DNA from 4 places in the Rhizobium sp. BT03 genome. Region 3 is predicted to be linked to each of the others. Evidence: predicted binding sites of a transcription regulator. Region 3 holds the regulator's gene; each other region holds the start of a gene.

Evidence for each region. Region 3 encodes PhoB, which activates phosphate uptake and scavenging genes when phosphate is short. Its sites were predicted from a motif close to TGTCATNNANCTGTCAT; they were not measured.
Region 1: the regulator PhoB is predicted to act here: its motif matches at 2,188-2,204, upstream of phnF (phosphonate metabolism transcriptional regulator PhnF).
Region 2: the regulator PhoB is predicted to act here: its motif matches at 2,570-2,586, upstream of QMO80_RS18700 (DUF1045 domain-containing protein).
Region 4: the regulator PhoB is predicted to act here: its motif matches at 2,157-2,173, upstream of ugpB (sn-glycerol-3-phosphate ABC transporter substrate-binding protein UgpB).

The regions. Positions count from the first base shown of each region.
Region 1 is NZ_CP125640.1:2,440,426-2,445,013, reverse strand. Features, by position in the region: gene QMO80_RS12115 (carbon-phosphorus lyase complex subunit PhnI) at 1-1,028, opposite strand, end outside; gene phnH (phosphonate C-P lyase system protein PhnH) at 1,033-1,641, opposite strand; gene phnG (phosphonate C-P lyase system protein PhnG) at 1,641-2,117, opposite strand; gene phnF (phosphonate metabolism transcriptional regulator PhnF) at 2,229-2,966, shown strand; gene QMO80_RS12095 (2,3-bisphosphoglycerate-dependent phosphoglycerate mutase) at 3,006-3,641, opposite strand; gene dapB (4-hydroxy-tetrahydrodipicolinate reductase) at 3,663-4,487, opposite strand; gene QMO80_RS12085 (ABC transporter ATP-binding protein) at 4,503-4,588, opposite strand, start outside.
Region 2 is NZ_CP125640.1:3,851,609-3,856,196, forward strand. Features, by position in the region: gene QMO80_RS18685 (response regulator) at 1-636, shown strand, start outside; gene mnmD (tRNA (5-methylaminomethyl-2-thiouridine)(34)-methyltransferase MnmD) at 642-1,370, opposite strand; gene QMO80_RS18695 (FAD-binding oxidoreductase) at 1,369-2,547, shown strand; gene QMO80_RS18700 (DUF1045 domain-containing protein) at 2,662-3,369, shown strand; gene puuE (allantoinase PuuE) at 3,483-4,406, shown strand; gene uraD (2-oxo-4-hydroxy-4-carboxy-5-ureidoimidazoline decarboxylase) at 4,406-4,588, shown strand, end outside.
Region 3 is NZ_CP125640.1:2,080,485-2,085,072, forward strand. Features, by position in the region: gene QMO80_RS10240 (aspartate aminotransferase family protein) at 1-193, opposite strand, end outside; gene QMO80_RS10245 (GcrA family cell cycle regulator) at 619-1,152, shown strand; gene phoB (phosphate regulon transcriptional regulator PhoB) at 1,615-2,298, opposite strand; gene phoU (phosphate signaling complex protein PhoU) at 2,436-3,149, opposite strand; gene pstB (phosphate ABC transporter ATP-binding protein PstB) at 3,194-4,009, opposite strand; gene pstA (phosphate ABC transporter permease PstA) at 4,025-4,588, opposite strand, start outside.
Region 4 is NZ_CP125641.1:336,190-340,777, reverse strand. Features, by position in the region: gene ugpA (sn-glycerol-3-phosphate ABC transporter permease UgpA) at 1-566, opposite strand, end outside; gene ugpB (sn-glycerol-3-phosphate ABC transporter substrate-binding protein UgpB) at 632-1,954, opposite strand; gene QMO80_RS23375 (DUF47 family protein) at 2,189-2,830, shown strand; gene QMO80_RS23370 (inorganic phosphate transporter) at 2,830-3,831, shown strand; gene QMO80_RS23365 (sugar kinase) at 3,879-4,588, opposite strand, start outside.

The DNA.
Region 1 (4,588 bases), 360 kb from region 3:
AGTTCGGCCTGGAAGTCCACATAATGCGGAAGCTTCAGGTGCTCGACGAAGCCGGTCGCCTGGACGTTGTCGGAATGGGAGATGACGAATTCCTCGTCCTGCGCCGGCGCGGTGATATCCTCGCCGAGCTCTTCGGCGCGAAGCGCGCGATCGACCAGCGACATCGCCATCGCCTTGCGCTCGCTCTGGCCGAAGACCAGGCCGTAGCCGCGGGTAAACTGCGGCGGCGCCTTGGCGGAGCCCTTGAACTGGTTGACCATCTGGCATTCGGTGACCTGGATCACGCCGAGCGAGACGGCGAAGCCGAGTTCCGGCACGTCGAATTCCACCTCGACCTCGCCGATGCGAATTTCCCCGGTGAAGGGGTGATTGCGGCCATAGCCGCGCTGGGTGGAATAACCGAGCGCCAGCAGGAAACCTTCGTCGCCGCGGGCCAGTGCCTGCAGGCGCAGGTCGCGGGTCATCGGGAATTCCATCGGCTCGCGGGTCAGGTCGCCGATCTCGTGATCTTCGGGCATGTCGCCGTCGGCCTCGATCAGGCCTTCCTCGTCGAGGATCTCGGAGACCCGCATGACGCGGCCGGTTTCGGCGGCGCGCTGGGCAGGCGCCTCGACCGTTTCGTCCTCAAGCAGCGAGGGATCGAGCAGGCGGTGGGTATAATCGAAAGTGGGCCCGAGAAGCTGGCCGCCCGGCAGATCCTTGTAGGTCGCCGAAATCCGGCGTTCGATCGTCATATCAGCCGTGTCGAGCGGCCTGGAATAACCGAAGCGCGGCAGCGTCGTGCGGTAGGCGCGCAGCAGGAAGATCGCCTCGATCATGTCGCCGCGCGACTGGCGCACGGCAAGGGCGGCGAGGGTGCGGTCGAAAAGCGAGGCTTCGGCCATGACCCGGTCGACGGCGAGCGCCAGCTGCGCGACGATCTGGTCGATGCCGATTGCAGGCAGCGAACGGTCGCCGCGGCGGCGGTCGGCCAGCAGGCGATGGGCATTGGCGATGGCGGCCTCGCCACCCTTGACGGCAACATACATGAGCTCAAATCTCCGTTGCGGTGATCTTGGTGGTGCGCGGCAGGCAGAGGAAGCGTGTCGCCGATGTCAGCACGATGTCGATTCCGCGTGGAAAGAGCGCGCGGTTCTCGGTCCAGAGCCGCAGGAAGGTCTCCGGCAGGCCGACAGGCGCGACCTCCGTCACACTCTGGATGCCGGGACCCATCAGCGCCAGCCTGCGCCCACCCTCGAGTTCGGGGAGCTGAATAATGAGCGTCGTCGAGCGGTCGGGATATTCCTGCGTGCCCGAGGCGAAGAGGCTGAAGGGGCAAAGCGCGGTGCCGGCCTCGGTGAAAGCGAAGCGCGCCTCGGCCTTCTCCGTCGTCAGCGGTGCGCCGGTGTGGAAGCCGAGCCACTCCGACACGGCGGATTTCGCCAGCCCTTGGGGCAGCCAGACCGGCGTGTCGTGGTCACAAAGTGTGAGAGCGATCGCGCCGGCGGCAATGCCGAGCGGCACAGGCGGCGCGACATCGGGCTGAACGGTCTGGATTGTGCCGGGTCGGGCCATGCCGTCCATCAGCATCTTGAAGACGCTCTGGGCATGGAAGACCGGCTCGGCAAAGCCGCCGGTCAGGGCTTCCGTCTTCAGGCTCATCAGTTGTCTCCCCTGACCATGGTGAAGAAGTCGACACGGGTGGCCGCCGTCTCCTCCGCCTTGCGGCACTCGGCAGCGGCGATCCGCTCAGTGATCGGCAAAAGCAGCGCCTGTTCGACGAAATCCTTGGTCGCCTCCTCCTGCCAGAGCGCGTCGAAAATCGCCGCGAGCCGCGCCTTCTCACGATCAGTGCCGAGCGCCTGGGCATGACCGACCGAGCCGGAGTCGAGCCGGACCGTGGCCCGCGTCATCGTCACTTCGCCGAGATTGAAGGGCGCGCCGCCGCCGCCGATGCGGCCGCGGACCATCACCAGTCCGGTCTCCGGCCCGCGCACCGGATGCGCCGCAGGCTTTTCCGGCAAGGCATTCCAGGCCGCCGTGAGTTCGCTGCGTTCTGCGCGCGCCAGCAGATCGGCGGCGCGCTTGCGCCCGGATGCCGTCTGTGACGCAGCGTCTGTCCTGTCCGCTGATATCATCGCCGCTTCCCTTAAAATGTCTATTGATATAGACAACTATACAAGATAAACCTACGCTTAAATCGATGTCGTGACAAGCGTGTGACATCGGGCGCGGGAAATGGGGACGGAATGGCGGGATTGAAGCAGGTGCAAAGGCAGACCGGCGTGGCGCTCTGGCGCCAGATCGCCGATCGGATTCGCGAGGCGATCGGCAACGGCGCCTATGACGAGACCGGAATGGTGCCGCCCGAAACCGTGCTGGCGCTGCAATTCGGCGTCAACCGCCACACGGTGCGCAGCGCCTTGGCGGCCTTGGCGCAGGAAGGCATCGTCCGGGCGGTGCAAGGTCGCGGCACACTGATCGAGCGCAAGGAGCGGCTGAATTTCCCGATCACCCGACGCACCCGCTTCACTTCAGGCATCGGCGACCAGGCGCGCGAGATGCGCAGTCTGCTGCTTGATGAGGTGCAGGAGGCGGCGAGCGCCGAGGTCGCCCGCTGGCTGGGTCTGAAGCAGGGAGAGCAGGTGATCCGGCTGGAAACATTGCGTCAGGCCGACAAGCGGCCGGTGTCAAAAGCGACGAGCTGGTTTCCCGCCGAGCGTTTCGCCGGCATCGGCGAGGCCTATCGCAAGCACGAATCGATCACCAAGGCTTTCGCCGAGCTTGGCCTGCCGGACTATGTCCGCGCAACGACCGAGGTGACTGCGGCGCATGCCGACACGGCTGATCTGGCCGATCTCGAACTCACCCCCGGTGCGATTCTTCTGATCGCCAAGGCGATGAATACCGATCTCGACGGCGTGCCGGTGCAATATTCGATCAGCCGCTTCGCGGCCGACCGGGTGCAGTTCACGATCGAGAATTGAGGTCAGCCTTCCCTGCCGGAACAGGGAAGGCCACTGGTATCAGTGTGCGCCGGACATGTCGCCGAGCACTTCCTTCGAAGCGACGGTCGAATCCGCCTTCAGCGTGTAGACCATCGGGACGCCTGTCGCGAGGTTAAGGGCGAGCACGCCTTCCTTGGTCAGCTTGTCGAGCACCATCACCAGCGAGCGCAGCGAATTGCCGTGCGCGGCAACCAGCACCTTCTCGCCCCTGAGCACGCGCGGCAGGATTTCGGTCAGGTAATAGGGCCAGACGCGGGCGCCGGTGTCGCGCAGGCTTTCGCCGCCGGGCGGCGGCACGTCGTAGGAGCGGCGCCAGATATGCACCTGCTCCTCGCCCCATTTGGCGCGCGCATCGTCCTTGTTGAGGCCGGAGAGATCGCCGTAGTCGCGCTCGTTCAGCGCCTGGTCGCGGATCGTCGGCAGATCGGGCTGGCCGACCTTGTCGAGGATGAGCTTCAGCGTGTGCTGCGCGCGCACCAGCACCGAGGTATAGGCGACGTCGAATTTGATCCCGTATTCTGCCAGTGCCTTGCCGCCGGCATTGGCTTCCTCGATGCCGAGCGCTGTCAGATCGGGATCCTTCCAGCCGGTGAAGAGATTCTTCAGGTTCCAGTCACTCTGGCCGTGGCGAACGAGGACGAGGGTACCGCTCATGAATATGCCTCCGATATGTCGTTATTGGGAAGAAAGCCCGAGCACGTCGAGCATGGAATAGAGACCCGGCTTCTTGTCGCGCGCCCAGAGCGCCGCCTTGATGGCGCCGCGCGCAAAGATCGACCGGTCGGCGGCACTGTGCGACAGGGTGACGATCTCGCCTTCGCCGGCGAAAAGCACCGAATGCTCGCCGATGACGGAGCCGCCGCGCAGCGTCGCAAAGCCGATGGTGCCGGCTTGCCGAGCCCCGGTATGGCCGTCGCGCACCCGGACCGACTGGGCGGCGAGATCGATGCCGCGCCCCTTGGCCGCTGCCTCGCCGAGAAGAAGGGCGGTGCCGGAAGGCGCATCCACCTTGTGCTTGTGGTGCATTTCCAGGATTTCGATGTCCCAATCCTCAGGCTCGAGCGCCCGTGCAGCCTGTTCGGCGAGCACGCTGAGCAGATTGACCCCGAGGCTCATATTGCCTGATTTGACGATGCGGGCATGGCGGGCCGCCGCCGCGATCCTGGCATTGTCGTCGTCCGAGCAGCCTGTGGTGCCGATGACATGGACGATGCGGGCCTGCGCGGCGAGCCCCGAGAATTCCACTGTCGCGGCCGGCGAGGTGAAGTCGAGCACGCCCTCGGCATGCAGGAAGGCCTGGAGCGGGTCGTCGCCAATGATGACGCCGCTCGGGCCGAGGCCGGCGATCTCGCCGGCATCCTTGCCGATAAAGGGCGAACCGCTACGCTCGACCGCCGCATGCAGCGTGGCGCCCTCGATGGAATGGATGAGCCGGATCAGTGTCTGGCCCATGCGCCCTGCCGCGCCAACCACCACCAGTTTCATCGCAGCATCGCTCATGTCAGTCTCACCAGGTCAGTTTGAATCGGAGGCCGAAGGCCTCTGCAGATTGTTGAGGCGAGCGTAAAGACCGTCGCTGACCTTCGCAAGCGTCTCGTGAT
Region 2 (4,588 bases), 1.8 Mb from region 3:
ATCTTCCTCACATCGATGGATATTTCAGGCACGGAAAAGGAATTCGCGGCGCTGAACGGCCACGCGCATCTGATGAAGCCGGCGCGCGCCAACGTGCTGCGCAACACCGTCGTCGAAGTGGTGCGCGCCAGCCGCGTCAAGCAGGCTTCAGAGGCCGAGATCGCCCGGCTGCAGGCGCAGGCGGACGCGCCTGTCCCGCCGCCTGCGCCGGTGCCGCAGCAGCGGGCCGCCGAATTCGTCGACGTGCTCGTCGCCGAGGACAACGAAGTCAACCAGATCGTCTTCACGCAGATCCTGCAGGGAACCGGCCTTTCCTTCCTCGTCGTCGACAATGGCGAGGAAGCGGTCGCCGCCTGGGAGCGGCATACGCCGCGGATCATCATGATGGACGTGTCGATGCCGGTCATGAACGGCCATCAGGCGACCCAGACGATCCGCGAACGGGAAAAGGGACAGGGCCACCGGGTGCCGATCATCGGCGTCACTGCCCATGCGCTCGAAAGCGACCGCGAACTCTGCCTCGACGCCGGCATGGACGACTATATGTCGAAGCCGATCAGCCCCGAACTGCTGGAAGAGAAGATCCGGCAATGGCTCGGCAAGGATGAGGAGCAGCCGGGGCGTACCAGCTACTGATCTGCTTATTTGCCGGATGCCTTGATGCCACAAAGCATTTCGCGTTTGCCGGCGAAGCCTTGGCGGCGCTCGACGGAAAAACCTGCGGCGATGAGATTTCGGCGCACGAAACCGGCGGCCGCATAGGTGGCGAAGGTGCTGCCGGGTGCCGCTTTCTCACAGACCAGCCGCATCAGTTCCTCCGACCACATGTCGCCGTTGCGCGACGGGGCGAAGCCGTCGAGATACCAGGCGTCGAAGCCGGGCTTTGCGGCCGCGACGCCTTCGAGTGCTGCGCCGCAGACGACGCTGAGCCTCGTCTGCTCGTCGAGGTCGAGCGAGACCGTATCGGCAGGCGTTTCCGGCCAGGACGCCGTCAGCGCCTGGCGTTCGGCATCGATCTCCGGCCAGTGCGAGAGCGCCCGGCCGATCTCTTCGCCCCGCATCGGATGGAGTTCGAAGGAGATGAAATGCAGATGCTGGCCGCGCTTGCGGTGCAGTTTCCATTGCCGCCAGGTCTCGGCGAAGTTCAGGCCGGTGCCGAAGCCGAGTTCGCCGATGACGAATTCCTGCGGCCCGTTCCAGCGCTCCGGCAGGCCGTTGCCGGCGAGAAAGACGTGGCCGCATTCCAGCCGGCCGTCGGTTTGGCAATAAAAATGATCGCCAAAGGCGGTGGAATAAGGCATATCGCCGTCGCGCCATTCGAGCGGCTGCGGCGCGCCCGCGCCAATCTGATCGGGGTTCACGTCTGTCATGGAAAAAGCCGATAATCCTCGGCCGGTCTCAGGTCAATCATCCTGCGAATTGCTGATCGTCGGCGGCGGCATCATGGGTCTCTGGGCAGCCGTCCATGCCGAGCGCCGCGGTATCGATACTATCATTGCCGACGCCGGCAGATTGGGCGGAGGCGCAAGCGGCGGCCTGCTCGGCGCGCTGATGCCGCATATGCCGGATCGGTGGTCTGAGAAGAAGCAGTTCCAATTCGATGCGCTGGTCTCCCTCGAAGACGAGATCGCCACGCTCGAAGCGGCGACCGGGCTTTCGGCCGGCTATAACAGGTCGGGACGGCTGATCCCGCTGCCGAAGCCGCATCTCGAGATAATCGCACGCCGCCACTGCGAGGACGCCGAACGCCATTGGCAGGCCGGCGCGCGCCGTTTCCACTGGCATGTGCTCGACGCTCCGCCGGTCGGCGGCTGGATCGAGGCCTCGGCCGGCGAGAGCGGCTTCGTGCACGACACGCTCGCCGCCCGCGTGGCGCCCCGTTCGCTGATCGCGGCCCTCGTCGCCCTGCTGCGGCGGTCAAAACATATGCGCATTCTGGAGCACGCAACGGTTGCCAATCTCGAGCCGGATCGCGGCATGGCTGAGATAGGCGGCGAAAGCATCGCTTTCCGTCACTGCATCCTGGCCGCCGGCCATCAGTCCTTTCCGTTGCTGCAGGGCCTGACGCCGGGGTTGAAACAGCCACTTGGCCAGCCGGTCAAGGGGCAGGCGGCGCTGTTGAAAGCCGATATCGACCCGGCGCTGCCGACGATCTTTCTCGACGGGCTCTATGTGGTGGCGCATGAGGGCGGTTATGCGGCGATCGGCAGCACCAGCGAGAACCGTTTCGACGATCCGACTTCGACGGATACCCAGCTCGACGCGCTGATCGCCGCGGCGCGGGAGATCGTGCCGGCGCTTCGCGACGCCGCCGTCGTCGAACGCTGGGCCGCGCTTCGCCCGAAGGCGATCGACCGCGACCCGATGATCGGCCGCCATCCCGATCACCCACGCCTGATCGCGCTGACCGGCGGTTTCAAGGTCAGCTTCGGCCTCGCCCACCGGCTGGCGGAAGCGGCAATCTGTATCGCGGGCGATAGAGACTGCGGATTTCTGCTGCCGGAAAGCTTCGCAATTTCAAGCCATATCGCAGCGGCTTCACGTTAAACGTGAATTCTGCGCCGCCTCGTTTCGTTATTCTGTCATGCAAATCACCTATCTGCTTGCGCATCGACAGCGCCTGAGATTACCGGCGCTCCTTTTCCTGATGGAGGAAATCGCATGCGCTATGCCATTTGCTTCACGCCCCCGGCAAGCGACCCGCTATCGCTCATGGCCGCCCATTGGCTTGGCCGAAACGTGTTCTCAGGCGATATGCTGGAACCTCCGGCCGTCCGCGGCCTTGGCATTCACGAGATCGCCTTCCATACCGCCGTGCCGCGGCGCTATGGTTTTCACGGCGTTCTGAAGGCGCCGTTCCACCTGTGTCCGGAGCTGTCCGAATCGCAACTCCTGCGCGATCTCATGTGTTTTTCCGGAACTGTTCTTCCCTTCCAGATTCCGCGCCTCGAAGTCGCCCGGCTCGGCAATTTCTACAGCCTGCTGCCGAGCGTTCCCTGCGAGCAGATCCAATATCTCGCTTCGGCGATCGTGCAGGAATTCGATCGTTTCCGCGCGCCGCTCAGCGAAGCCGAGATCGAGCGCAGCGATCCGGACGGGCTGTCGGCCGCGCAGTTCTCAAACCTGCATCGCTGGGGCAATCCTTATGTGATGGAGGAGTTCCGCTTCCATATGCCGGTGACGGGTCCCGTCAACGCGATCGACATGCCGCGCATCGAGCCGGCGCTGCGGACGGTTTTCGAGGCTGTGCTCAGCGAACCGGTCCTGGTTTCCAACGTGGCGCTGATGATCGAGGAGGGCACCGGCGGGCCTTTCCGGGTTCATTCGCTGCATCCGATGGGCAAGGTCAGCGCCCGCAAGATCGCCTGACAGGCGATGAGCTAAATGCTTGTGCGGGAAGGACAAAATTCCGCTGCGCAGTTTCCGTCTCGACATTCCGGCTGCGGATGCTACCGTTCTCCGTCTTTTCAGAAGGTGATTTGATGGTATCCGAGACTTATCCGCGCAATCTCGTCGGCTACGGGCGTCAGACGCCCGATCCGAAATGGCCTGAAGAGGCACGCGTCGCCGTGCAGTTCGTCATCAATTACGAGGAGGGAGGCGAAAGCTCGATCCTCGATGGCGATCCGGCATCGGAAAATCTGCTGTCGGAGATCGTCGGCGCGGCCGCCTGGCCGGGGCAGCGCAATCTCAACATGGAATCGATCTATGAATATGGGTCGCGCGCCGGTTTCTGGCGGCTCTGGCGGATGTTCACCGATCTCAAGGTGCAGGCGACCGTCTACGGCGTGACGCTGGCGATGGCGCGCAACCCCGAGGCCGTGGCGGCGATGAAGGAAGCCGGCTGGGAGATCGCCAGCCACGGTTACCGCTGGCTGGAATATAAGGATTTTCCGGAAGACTTGGAGCGCAAGCATATCCTTGAAGCCGTGCGCCTACACACAGAACTCACCGGCGAGCGGCCCTACGGCATGTATCAGGGCAAGCCTTCCGACAATACGCTGCGGCTGGTGCAGGAGGAGGGCGGCTTCCTCTATTCCTCCGATTCCTATGCCGACGACCTGCCTTTCTGGGTGAAGGGCGTCGACGGGAAACCTTTCCTGATCATTCCCTACACGCTCGAAACCAACGACATGCGTTTTGCGACGCCGCAGGGCTTCAACACCGGCGACCAGTTCTTCACCTATCTCAAGGATGCCTTCGATACGCTCTATGAGGAAGGCAAGGCGGGCAGCCCCAAGATGATGTCGGTCGGCCTGCATTGCCGTCTCGTCGGGCGCCCGGGCAGGGCGGCGGCGCTGAAGCGCTTCATCGAATATGTGCTGAAGCACGACAAGGTCTGGATCCCGCGCCGCATCGAGATCGCCGAGCATTGGCACAAGCACCATCTGCCGGACGCGCTCTGATGCTATCGCGCGAGGATTTCGTTTCCCGCTTCGGCGGCGTCTTCGAACATTCGCCTTTCATCGCCGAGCGTGCCTATGACGCCGGCAGCGTGACCGAGCCGCTGACGGCATCAGGCGTGCATGCGGCGCTTACCGCGGTCTTCCGCGCGGCAAGCCCGGAGGAACGTCTCGGTGTGCTCCGC
Region 3 (4,588 bases):
AGACCTTGTCGGCCTGTTCCTTCAAGGCGCCGACCACGTGCGGGTTGCTGTGGCCGACCGAGGTGACGGCAACACCGGCGCCGAAATCGAGATAACGCTCGCCGCCTTCGGTGATCAGCCATACGCCCTCGCCTCGCTCGAACCGCAGCGGGGCACGAGAATAGGTGTCATAAAGCGGCGCGGCTTCGGCCATGGCGCGGGTCTCCCGATCAGCGTTATCTAGCAACGGACTCCGGCTAAGAAAACCAGGCCCGAAAAATCAAAAATGCCGCCTTGCGGCGGCCAGCGGTACTATTTCCTTTTCGCGCTGCAATGTCAACAAAACTGCGGCCTTAGCGCATGCAGCAAGCTTGTGCAGCGGTGTTTTCGACCTTCAACAGGCAATATTGCAGAAATGACACGCCGGGGCAGCAAGTTGGGGAAAACTCCGAATTCGATTCATCCGGATTCATGCGACTCTTGTCACGGAGTCAGGCTCACACTAGGTTAAAGTTCAATTACTAGACTGCATGCGGCGGAACTAGTCACCAAAATTGATCAGGCGTTTCTTGTTTCGGAGGCTTCCGGGACAACGGTGAGGGATTCTGCCATCACCAACGCGAAAGGTGGAGACAGGGCATGAACTGGACAGACGAGCGGGTCGAGAAACTCAAGAAGCTTTGGGCCGAAGGACTGAGCGCCAGCCAGATCGCGGCACAACTTGGCGGTGTCAGCAGAAACGCTGTGATCGGCAAGGTACACAGGCTGAGCCTTCCCGGCCGCGCCAAGGCCGGCGGCACGGCCGCCACGGCGCGGACGCCGAAACGCAATACATCTGCGCCGCGCGCGCCGAACTACGCCTCCCGGATCGCCACCCGCACCGTCACCCGCCAGCAGGGCGCGACGATGCTGAAGGAAGAGATCGAGATCGAAACGGTCGAGGAAATGGAATACGTGCCGAAGGGCAACGTGGTCGTGCCGATCTCGCGCCGCCTCGGCCTGACGGAACTGACCGAACGCACCTGCAAATGGCCGGTCGGCGATCCGCTGAAGGACGACTTCCACTTCTGCGGCTGCGAGTCCCCTGATAATTCGCCCTATTGCAGCTATCACCAGAAACTCGCCTACCAGCCAATCAACGAACGCCGCCGGGCGGCAGCGCGGGCCAGCTGAGCGGGTAAGGCATTGCCGGAATACGAAAACGGGCTGAAAAGCCCGTTTTTTTGTGTGAGTGTGTTGGGTGTGGCTGCCCCTCATCCGCCTGCCGGCACCGACCGGGGGGGCGAGCCACATGTCTCGACCCGTCCTTCGGACCCCGCTTGCGGGGAAAAGGGATATGCCGCAGCGTCTCGATTCCCTCTTCTCCCCAGCGGGGAGAAGGTGCCCGTAGGGCGGATGAGGGGGCCGGCGAAGCCGGTCTTTCCCAACAACGCCCGTGCGGGTTTCGACCGTGCTTAGGGCGTTCGCCGTTGATATGATGGGATAGGTGATGACGGGAGGGGGTGCCGTGTGGGCCCCCTCATCCGCCCCTTCGGGCCACCTTCTCCCCGCTGGGGAGAAGAGGGAGCAAGCGGCAATCTCTCCGTTCCCGGCAACCTCTCGCGGGGCACGTCCCCTCACCCCCGTTTGCGAGGCTCAGGCTTCCATCGAATAGCCGGCGCCGCGGACGGTGCGGATGACGTCTTGCATGTTGGAGAAGTTCAGCGCCTTGCGCAGGCGGCCGACATGGACGTCGACGGTGCGTTCGTCGACGTAGATGTCGTGGCCCCAGACGCCGTCCAAGAGCTGCGAGCGGGAAAAGACCCGGCCGGGCGACGACATCAGGAATTCCAAGAGGCGGAATTCGGTGGGACCGAGGCGGACTTCGCGGCTCTTGCGGTGGACGCGGTGGGTTTCGCGGTCGAGTTCGATATCGCCGCATTTCAGCACGGTCGACAGTACCTCGGGGCGGGCGCGGCGCAGCATCGCCTTGACGCGGGCGACGAGTTCCGGGGTCGAGAAAGGCTTGACGACATAATCGTCGGCGCCCGTCGACAATCCGCGGACGCGCTCGCTCTCCTCGCCGCGCGCCGTCAGCATGATGATCGGCAGGCGCTCGGTTTCCGGCCGCATGCGCAGGCGCCGGCAAAGCTCGATGCCGGAGACGCCGGGCAGCATCCAGTCGAGGATGAGAAGGTCGGGCGTGCGCTCCTGAAGCCTGATTTCGGCCTCGTCGCCACGAAGGATGGTATCGACCTCGAAGCCCTCAGCTTCGAGATTGTAGCGGAGAAGCACGCTCAGGGCTTCCTCGTCTTCAACAACTGCAACTCTCGGGATCATGCGTGTCGGTCTCCTCGCGCTTGATCCTTAAACCGGGGGTGATTTAAGCAATGCATCCTGCGCAAATTCACAAAAAATGGCTGCGACCTCTTTGCGCGCCCCAGATGGGCGCGCACGCAATGGTCTGGTTTAGGCGGTTATTCGGTGACCGCGCCGACGGTGTTGGCGCTGTCGTCCTTCGGACGGTCACCTTCCGGCTGCGCGCCGGTCGCCATGTAATAGATGGTCTCGGCAATGTTGGTGGCGTGGTCGCCGATGCGCTCGATATTCTTGGCGCAGAAGAGAAGATGCGTGCAGCTGGTGATGTTGCGCGGATCTTCCATCATGTAGGTCAGGAGCTCGCGGAACAGCGAGGTGTACATCGCGTCGATCTCGTTGTCGCGCTCGCGGATCGCACTCGCCTTGTCGGCGGCGCGCGTCGTGTAGACGTCGAGCACTTCCTTGAGCTGGACGAGCGCCAGTTCGGACAGATGCTCGAGGCCGCGGGCGAGCTTGCGGGGAACGCCGGTGCTCTGCACGGCGATAACACGCTTGGCGGTGTTCTTGCCGAGGTCGCCGACGCGTTCGAGATCGGCGGCGATGCGGATCGAACCCATGATTTCGCGCAGGTCGGCGGCCATCGGCTGGCGGCGGGCGATGGTGATGATCGCCTTGTCGCCGATCTCGCGCTCGGCGTGATCGAGGATCACGTCGTCGGAGATGACCTTCTGGGCGAGCGCCGTGTCGCCGTTGACCAGGGCGCGAACGGATTCGGCGACCATCTGCTCGGCCAGGCCGCCCATTTCGGAAATCCGTCTGGACAGGAACTTCAGATCATCATCATAGGCAGAATAAATATGTGTCGATGCCATGGGGCTTTGTCCTCGAATAACGGGAAGGCTTCGGATGACCGCAATCAGCCGAAGCGACCCATGATGTAGTCCTGGGTGCGCGGATCGTCGGGATTGGTGAACATCTTGTCGGTGTCGTTCTCCTCGACGAGATTGCCGAGGTGGAACATGGCGGTGCGCTGCGAGACGCGCGCGGCCTGCTGCATGGAGTGGGTGACGATGACGATCGTGTAGTTCTCGCGCAGCTCGTGGATCAGCTCCTCGACCTTGGCGGTGGCGATCGGGTCGAGCGCCGAGCAGGGCTCGTCCATCAGGATGACTTCGGGGCTGACGGCGACGGCACGCGCAATGCAGAGGCGCTGCTGCTGACCGCCGGAGAGGCCGGTGCCGGATTCGTGCACGCGGTCCTTGACCTCGTTCCAGAGGCCGGCGCGCTGCAGGCTGGTCTCGACGATCTGGTCGAGATCGGCCTTCGACTTGGCAAGGCCATGGATGCGCGGGCCGTAGGAGACGTTTTCATAGATCGTCTTCGGGAACGGGTTCGGCTTCTGGAAGACCATGCCGACGCGGGCGCGCAGTTCGACGACGTCGATATCGGGATCATAGATGTCGTCGCCGTCCAGCGTGATCTTGCCGGCGACGCGGCAGCCGTCGATCGTGTCGTTCATGCGGTTCAGGCTCCGCAGGAAGGTCGACTTGCCGCAGCCCGACGGGCCGATCAGCGCGGTTACGGTGTTTTCGCGGATGTTCAGGTTCACATCGAAAAGCGCGCGCTTCTCGCCGTAGTAAACCGAGACATCCTGGCCGATCATCTTATACGGGACGTTGCTCATCTTCTGATCCAGCGCCTTTTCAACTGCAGCTTCCGTCAACATGTTCATGATCTGTAACTCCGTTTACCAGCGGCGCTCGAAGCGACGACGCAAGAGGATGGCGCCCATGTTCATGACGATCAGGAACAGGAGCAGGACGATGATGGCACCCGAAGTACGCTCGACGAAGGCCCGTTCGGCCTCGTTGGCCCACATATAGACCTGCACCGGCAGGGCCGTCGAGGGATCGAGCGGTGTCGTCGGCGCGTTGGCGACGAAGGCGACCATGCCGATCAGGAGCAGCGGCGCGGTTTCGCCGAGCGCATGCGCCAAGCCGATGATCGTGCCTGTGAGGATGCCGGGCATGGCGAGCGGCAGAACATGGTGGAACACCATCTGCATCTTCGAAGCGCCGAGGCCGAGCGCTGCGGCGCGGATCGACGGCGGCACGGCGCGCAGAGCCGCGCGCGTCGCGATGATGATCGTCGGCAGGGTCATCAGCGTCAGCACCAGGCCGCCGACCAGCGACGCCGAACGCGGCAGGCCGACGAAATTGATGAAGACGGAAAGGCCGAGCAGACCGTAGACGATCGACGGGACGGCGGCGAGGTTGTTGATGTTGACCTCGATCAGATCCGTCAGCCGGTT
Region 4 (4,588 bases), on a different replicon from region 3:
TGAAGCGAGCGGGGCACGGATTGCAGCGCAGCCAGGAAGAACAGGAAGTTATAGGATATCTGTTTCCAGGTGGCGGCGATCACGATCAGGATCATCGCGTCGTTGGGATCGATCAGATGGTTCCAATCGACGCCCATCGACCGCAGCATATAGGCGACGATGCCGATCGACGGATTGAACATGAACCACCAGAGAATACCGGCAATCGCCGGGGCGACGGCATAGGGCCAAATCAGCAGAGTCGAATAAATTCGGGAGGTGCGGAGCACGCGCATTGCCGCAGCCGCCAGGAGCAGCGCGATCGACGTCGACAGCACCGTCACCAGAATGGCGAAGATCAGCGTGTGGCCGAAGGCATTGATATAGATCGGATCGGCAAAAAGCCGACGGTAGTTTTCGAACCAGACGAAGTTCGTTTTGAAGCCGAAGGCATCCTCGCGCAGGAAGGATTGCCAGAAGGCCGTTGCCGCAGGCCAGAGGAAGAATACCACGGTCACGAAAATCTGGGGGGCAATGAGCAGGTAAGGCAAAAGCTTGTTGGGAAATACGGTCCGTTTGGTTTGCATGAGCCCTCACACTGACGGATGGGAAACGGGGACCGGTCTTTCACCAGCCCCCGTCGCGGTGCCCATTAGTTGGCGGACTCGAAATCGCGAAGCTGTTCGTTGCCGCGTGCGACGACGGAATCGACCGCTTCCTTCGCCGTCTTCTTTCCACCCAGCAAAGCGGCAAACTCATCGTCGATGATGCCACGCACCTGCACGTAATTGCCGAAACGGATGCCCTTGGAATTGTCGGTGGGAGTCACCCGCGTCAGCTGTTTGATGCCGATGTCGGCGCCGGGGTTTTTCTCATAATAGCCCTGGTCCTGGCCGAGCTTATAGGCAGCTTCGGTGATCGGCAGGTAGCCGGAGAACTGATGCCAGTCGGCCTGAACTTCCGGCTTCTGCAGGTAGGTGAAGAACTTCGCGACACCCTTATATTCCGCTTCCGGACGGCCCTTCAGCGTCCAGAGGGTGGCGCCGCCGATGATCGAATTGAGCGGCTGCTTGATGACGTCATCGTAGAAAGGAAGCGGTGCAAAACCGACTTTGAAGCTTTTCGCGTTGTTGATGACGCCGGCCCGGCCGGCCGACGAGTTCATATACATCGCGCATTCCTGCGAATAGAACATCGGAGGTGCGTTGTCGCCGCCGACAGGCCCGCCGAATTTGAACAGACCTTCGTCCTGCCACTTCTTCAAATTGTCCCAGTGGCGGATCGTCAAATCGTTGTTGAAGGTGAATTCGGCGTCCAGGCCACCGAAGCCGTTGGCCTTGGTGGAGTACGGCTTGTCGTGCAGGGCATTAAGATTTTCGGTCTGGATCCAGGAGATCCAGGCGCTGGTGAAGCCGCATTTGGCCGCACCCGATTTCATGATGGTCCGCGAGAAGGATTCTACCTCCGCCCATGTTTTCGGCGGCGTTTCCGGATCGAGCCCGGCCTTCTTGAAGACGTCCTTGTTGTAATACATGATCGGCGTCGAGGAATTGAAGGGCAGCGACAAGACATTGCCGCTGGTGTCCGAGTAATAGCCGACGACCGGGGCAATGAATTTGCTCTGGTCCCAGGCCTCGCCTTCGTCTTTCATCAGCTGGTAAACCGGATAGACCGCACCCTGTGCGGCCATCATCGTGCCGGTGCCGACTTCATAGACCTGGACGATTGCCGGCTGCTGCTTGGCACGAAACGCAGCGATCGCGCCGGTCAGCGTCTCGTCATAGGTGCCCTTATAGACCGGCACGATCTCATAATCGGACTGAGATGCGTTGAAGCCTTTGGCGATCTGTTCAAGCTTCGCGCCATTCTCGCCGCCCATCGCATGCCACCACTGGATCTTCGTGGCGGCCATGGCCGGGACGGATAAGGACAGGCTGGTCAATCCTGCGGACAGGAAAAAAGCGATCTTGTTCATCTTCACTCCCATTGCTCTCGGTCCGCAGCCTCCCGCTCCAGACGTGTGGCAATGGTAACAGTCATAGTTCACTTTGCAATAATGAAATGTTCAAATGAACATTTGCCGAAAGTGCCCTGACAGCGCGATCGACGGATTGCGATTTCTGTCAATGACTTCCCTTCTGCGGTCTCGCGGCTTTCCATGGCAGCCGCCGTGCTTTATGACGATTTTGTGACAGTCCATGGAGTGCCGATGTTAAGCTGGTTTCGAAAACTCATGCCGCGGGAAGATCGCTTCTTCGATCTCTTCGCTCAACACTCAAAAACCGTCGTCGGTGCGGCCGAAGCGCTCAACGAACTCTTGGGCGGCACGGACATCGAAGGCCATTGCGCCCGGATCGTTCAATTGGAGGATGAAGCGGACGAGATTACCCGCCAAGTGCTGCTTGCCGTGCGCCGCAGTTTTGTCACGCCCTTCGATCGCGGCGATATCAAGGATCTCATCCAGTCGATGGATGATGCGATCGACATGATGCAGAAAACGGTGAAGACCATCCGGCTGTTCGAGCAGAAAAGCTTCGACCCTGTGATGCAGGAAATGGGAAAGACGATCGTCCAGGCGGCACATCTGATCGCCGAAGCCCTTCCCCTTCTCGACCGGATCAGCGCCAACGCCCCGCGTCTGGCCGCGCTGGCCGAAGAAGTAACGCGCGTCGAGGGCCGGTCCGACGAGTTGCATGAGCAGGGCCTGAAGGATCTCTTCCGCCGCCACGGCGCGTCAAATGCGATGGCTTATCTTATCGGCAGCGAGATTTATGGCGAGCTTGAGAAGGTCGTCGACCGTTTCGAGGATGTCGCCAATGAAATCAGTGGCATCGTCATCGAGAACGTTTGATGGAAGCCACCCTCGCCCTGCCCCTCCTTGCCGCTCTCGTGGCTGTTGCCCTCTTCTTTGATTTCTTGAACGGCCTGCACGATGCCGCCAATTCGATCGCCACGATTGTGTCGACGCGGGTGCTGCGTCCGCAATATGCGGTGTTCTGGGCGGCTTTTTTCAACTTTATCGCCTTCTTGTTCTTTGGTCTGCACGTCGCAGAAACGCTCGGGACCGGCATTATCGATCCGGCCATCGTCACCCCGCAAGTCATCTTCGCGGCACTGGTGGGCGCGATCGTCTGGAACATCATCACCTGGGTCTTCGGTATCCCTTCGAGTTCATCGCATGCACTGGTCGGCGGGTTGGTAGGCGCTGGCCTGATGAAGACAGGTTTCAGTTCGATCGTCTGGAGCGGCCTGTTGAAAACGGCCGGCGCCATCGTGATGTCGCCGGCGATCGGGTTTCTCCTTGCGCTGTTGCTCATCCTGATCGTGTCGTGGATCTTCGTGCGACAGACGCCTTTCGCTGTCGATCGGACATTCCGGATTTTCCAGTTTGTCTCCGCCTCGCTCTATTCCCTCGGCCATGGCGGCAACGACGCTCAGAAGACGATGGGCATCATTGCCGTGCTGCTCTATTCGCAGGGCTACCTGACCGGCGGCTTCCATGTGCCGCTCTGGGTGGTTCTCTCATGCCAGGGCGCAATGGCGCTCGGCACACTTTGCGGCGGATGGCGGATCGTCCACACCATGGGATCGAAGATCACCCGCCTCAACCCAATGCAGGGTTTCTGTGCCGAAACCGGCGGAGCATTGACGCTGTTCGGCGCAACCTGGCTGGGCATCCCGGTCTCGACGACGCACACGATCACCGGCGCCATCATCGGCGTGGGTGCCGCCCGACGGCTGTCAGCCGTTCGCTGGGGCCTGGCCGGCAACATCGTTATCGCCTGGGTTGTCACACTCCCGGCCGCCGCGACCATTTCAGCGCTCTGCTACTGGCTTTCGGACTTCTTCTAGAGCATGATGCCGTGAGCGGTTTTCTCATGACATCATGCTCTAACTCCTTAATTTAGAACAGGATTCATCTTCGTCACCGGTGCGTCCCAGCTCCGCAGCGCATCGCAGACATCGGCTCTGCCCGGCGCGCCGATACGGCCGCCGAAGACCTGGCATTTGAGCGCCGCCGCCATGGACGAGAAGCGCATCGTCTCAGCGATCGGCATGCCTTCTGCGATCGCAAGAGCGAAAGCGCCATGGAAGACATCGCCGGCCGCGAGCGTATCGACGGCCCTCACCTTCGGAGCGGCAAGATGGAAGATTTCGCTGCTTCGGTCGTCGCACCAGAAGGAGCCGTTTTCTCCAGATGTAACGCTGATGAAGGCATGCTCGAACTGTCGCTTCAAGAGACCGACGGCCTTCGCCGGCTCGGCAGTTCCGGCAAGGCGCTCAGCGGCCGGCTGCGAGAACACGATGTGGCTGGCCGCCGGTGCCAGCATCTCGATCACGCCGTCGCCGGCAACGTCGCCATCGAGAATAGCCGGTTTGCCCGCCTTTCCGGCGGCGAGCAGCGTTCGCAATGCCAGCTTCGGCCAGCGGACGTCGACCAGAACCGCATCGAAAGCAGACACGTCCTGTTCTGTCACCGGTTTGACCGTCGCGTGCAGGGCTGCATCGTAGAAGGGCACGATCAACCGCTCGCCCTGATCATCGATGAGGATCGTCGAGACGGCCGAGCGGGCGCCTGCCACACGGACCATGCCGCTCGTATCGATGC